One region of the Shewanella sp. FJAT-51649 genome, then DNA from elsewhere that is predicted to be linked to it. Evidence: predicted binding sites of a transcription regulator. Region 1 holds the regulator's gene; the other holds the start of a gene.
What was found. The regulator LexA, encoded in region 1, represses DNA repair genes until DNA is damaged. The targets are predictions, from matches to a motif close to TACTGTATNNNNATACAGTA.
Positions count from the first base shown of each region.

Region 2: the regulator LexA is predicted to act here: its motif matches at 1,286-1,305, upstream of recN (DNA repair protein RecN).

Region 1 is NZ_CP080411.1:4,598,558-4,600,762, reverse strand. It holds gene K0H59_RS20130 (cell division inhibitor SulA) at 64-576, opposite strand; gene lexA (transcriptional repressor LexA) at 573-1,193, opposite strand; gene plsB (glycerol-3-phosphate 1-O-acyltransferase PlsB) at 1,355-2,205, shown strand, end outside.
Region 2 is NZ_CP080411.1:1,320,698-1,322,902, reverse strand. It holds gene K0H59_RS05950 (AEC family transporter) at 266-1,228, shown strand; gene recN (DNA repair protein RecN) at 1,358-2,205, shown strand, end outside.

The DNA of each region.
Region 1 (2,205 bases):
AAAAAAAAGCCCCACATTCACAGGTGAGGCGGCTTTCAAGGCTAAATACGCAGTGCAAAAATTTTAATGAACAGAGCTAAAAAAACTACCTTGGGCAAAGTGAGCGGGTTGCTTGAGTGTCGCGTCCGTAGTCGAGTGATTTACAACACCTTCGAGCACGATTCCCATGGCGCGGGCACTCTTGGCCACAATTTGCAAACGACGATTGTCGCGGGCATCGAGTGAGTGGATCCAAGTAATTACTGCGCTTGAAGTGCCACTGGTTAAGGCTTTTTCCATTGCCCACAGGGTTTCGACTTCATCTTTCGCATGGACTAAGAGAACGCGATCCATACGCACGCCAGCGCTGGCCAGTAACTGTTTGTAGCCAATACTAGGAGGGTTGATGAGCACAACCCAGCGGCCTTGTTGGCTCAGTTGTGCTAACTGCTTGCTAAGCTGCATCAGCTCTTGGCGCCCTTGGCTCTCTGTAGGCATAGTGATGATAGGCGTATGCTGCCAGTCAGTATCGGTTTCGCGTACCGCATCGAGCCATAAACCGGGGTGACGCGGGGCATTACCTAGTAGTTTGTTCATAGCCAATCTCCATTGCGGATCACCCCTACGGCGAGCCCTTCTATTGTTAGACTTTGGAAACTTAAATCGACTTTAATTGGGGAGTAATCTTCATTCTCCGCATGTAGATAAACTAGATTCCCTTTCTTTTCAAAGCGTTTAACTGTTACATCATCGTCAACGCGAGCAACAACTACTTGGCCATTGCGCGCTTGCTGTACTTTATGAACGGCGAGCAGATCCCCCTCGAGGATACCGATGTTCTTCATACTGTCGCCTCTGACACGCAGTAAGAAATCGGCGGCAGGGTGGAACATGCTAGGGTCGACTTGGTAATACTGTTCGACATGCTCTTGGGCGAGGATAGGTTCGCCAGCAGCCACTTGGCCAATCAGTGGTAAGCCTGATTCGCTGTTATCTTCTTCCTCAACTGGGAGGCGGATCCCGCGGGAAGTACCAGGCATGATCTCGATGCAGCCTTTTTTCGCCAATGCCTTAAGGTGTTCCTCGGCGGCATTTGCACTTTTAAAACCCAAACGGGTGGCGATTTCGGCCCGGGTGGGTGGCATGCCAGTCTCGGCAATATTACGTTTAATCAGCTCTAAAATTTCGGCTTGGCGTGGCGTCAACGGTCTCATGTTCTTTCCTGTTTTTCTATACAGTTACTGTTAGTATATACAGTATTATTCGTAGTGCAAGTATTAACCACTTTTTAACGCGATTGGAGAGTATTAGCGAATGTTCCCTAGAATCTGGTATTCTATGGGGCTAATGAACGTACTTACATTGCATAAGAATAATGCCTAAACAAGACTCTCTTTGGTTGAAATCATTACGCTGGATCCAAAAACACTTAGTGCACACTATTGTTGTGCCGCAGGATCCCTTTGCCGATCTGAATCTGGACGCCTCCAGACCGCTTGCTTATGTAATGAAAACAGAATCCCTGAGTGATATTGCTGCGTTAAGCGAAATCACCACTAAGCTGGGTTTGCCAAGCCCTTACGAGCCGCTCGTGGTAAATGGCGTTGTTGCGCCCCGCGTAGTTTGCCTCGAAGGGCGTAAGCCTTTGTTTGGCGAACGTGCTAGTAATGAGCCATTCCTCGAATGTTTTATGCGTTTGTTGGCCGTACATAAAGAAAAGCCTGAGTTAGATATTCAGCTGGTGCCTGTGAGCCTGTATTGGGGCCGTACTCCGGGTAAAGAAGACGACACCATGAAGGCGGCTGTACTTGAGCGTGAAAACCCAACTTGGTTACGTAAGTGCCTGATGATCCTATTTTTAGGCCGCCACAACTTTGTTCAGTTTTCTAATGCCGTATCGCTGCGTTACATGGCCGACGAACACGGCACCGATATGGGGATTGCCCATAAGTTAGCGCGGGTGGCGAGAGTGCATTTCCGCCGCCAGCGCAAGGTGATGACAGGACCTGTGCTGCCTAATCGTCAGGCGATGTTCCACTCCCTGTTGAAATCCGAATCCTTACGCAAGGCGATTCAAGAAGAAGCGGCGAGTAAGAAGATTTCCGAAACCCAAGCTCGTGAAACAGCAATTGAATATCTTGATGAAATTGCAGCGAATTATTCCGATAGCTTAGTGCGTATTGCCGAGCGTTTCTTAACTTGGTTATGGAACAAGCTCTACAGCGG
Region 2 (2,205 bases), 1.6 Mb from region 1:
ATCGTTTATGTGAGTGCTTGCGTTCAGACTACGCACTAACTCATTGTGTTTTAAACGTAGAATTATTCACTTCTACGACCATAGCGCAATAGCCTCTAGAGGGAATGCTATGCTATTTTGCTAACAGATTTACTGCGCTAGCGCCGATTATCGTCAATTCGCTGAAATAACATCCCAACCGACCTCACCTTGGCGGCTTGAATGAAATCAAGCATCACTAAGGCTATCTCGCGGGATAAGCAACACAAAAGGATGAGTGAGGGTCATGAACATTTTAACCCCTCTGTTTGCCGTCTTCGGGATCATGCTACTGGGCACACTAGTGCAAAAACTGCGCTTTCTTCCAGTAGAAACAGACCAAGTACTCAATCAATATGTTTACTATATTGCGTTTCCTGCCATCCTCTTGATAGCACTAGCGCAGCAGCCCATTGAAGAGATCCTACAGTGGGGATTTATCGCCGGGTACAGCGCAGCCATGTTGGTGATTTACCTCGTTTGTATCGGCATCTCCCTACTGGTTAATCCTAAACAACATGCAATTGCCGCCGTGCGCGCCCTAAATGCGACTTTTGGTAATACCGCATTTATTGGTATTCCACTCCTTATCATCTTATTTCCCCAGCAACAAAGTGCCTTAGTTGCCGCTGCAATTGCCAGTTTATTGTCCGTACTCATGTTTGCCGTGGCCTTGGTCTCGCTAGAACTCGCCACCAATAAACAGCGGCAACATCACGCCGCAGTGATCATGCTGTTAGCCGTGGTGAAAAACCCAATTGTGATTGGTTGTTTTATTGGCGTGGCCATCTCGGCATTAGGGATAACTCTCCCCTCAGGCTTGGCAATGATGATCCAGCAGATAGGCAATACCTCCAGTCCCTGTGCCCTCTTTGCCGTCGGCATGGTGTTGGCTAAAGCTATGCGCTATCAAAAAGATAGCAAGGTCTTTAGCCTGACAAACTTTATCGAACTGAGCCTGATCAACCTGTTTAAACTTATCCTGCAACCCGCCTTGGTTTACTTCATGTTAAAAGGCGTGGGTGTCACGGGCGACTATCTCGTTATGGGCGTCATCCTCAGCGCCTTACCCACTGCGGCAAGTGTCTATCTGTTGGCTCAACGCTATAACACTCAAGCCTCCAGCAGTGCTCAAGGGATACTCTTTGGCACTATAGTGACCTTTTTCAGCTTACCCATTCTGGAGCAACTCGTTAAAACCTATTCATAAACAACTAATTAGATTTTACAATATAGCGACATGTCGAATATTCACCCAAAGCCACTTTACTGTATATAAATTCAGTATATACTGTTTATCAATACAGTGATTTGGTAAGTTTTTCGACAGGAACTCACTATGCTTTGCCAACTCAGCATCAACAATTTCGCTATCGTACGTTTCCTTGAACTGGACTTTCGCCCCGGTATGACCAGCATTACTGGTGAAACTGGCGCGGGGAAATCCATTGCCATCGACGCGCTAGGTTTGTGCCTAGGCAACCGTGCCGATGCCAGCAGTGTTCGCCCTGGCGCGAGCAAAACCGAAGTCAGTGCCCGATTTTCACTCGAGGATGTGCCTCTGGCAAAACGCTGGCTCGAAGATAACGATCTCGAACTCGATGATGAGTGTATTCTGCGTCGAACCATTGGCAGTGATGGCCGGTCACGCGCCTATATCAATGGCAATCCTGTGCCGTTAACTCAACTGAAATTACTGGGACAATTGCTTGTGGGGATCCATGGCCAGCACGCCCACCATGCAATGTTAAAGAGTGAACACCAGCTCACCTTACTCGATAGCTACGCCAATCACAGACTACTGATAGACACAGTAGCGGCAAGCTATCAGCGCTGTAAACAAATTGAAGCCGAACTCAAACAATTAGAAGCCTCACAGCAGGAACGTATCGCCCGTAAACAACTGGTGCAATATCAAGTTGAAGAGTTAGATGAGTTTGATCTCAAGGTCGGTGAATTTGAAGAGATTGAACAGGAACACAAACGCCTAGCAAACGGCACCGAGTTGGTTGATAGCTGCCAAGCCAGCCTGTTTTTGCTCACCGATGGCGAAGAAAGCAATATCGAGTCACTACTGAATAAAGCCGTTGGCCTTGCAGAGAATTTGCAAAGCTATGATCCCGCATTAACCAATGTCAGCACCATGCTGAACGAAGCGCTAATTCAAGTGCAAGAGAGCGCTGGCGA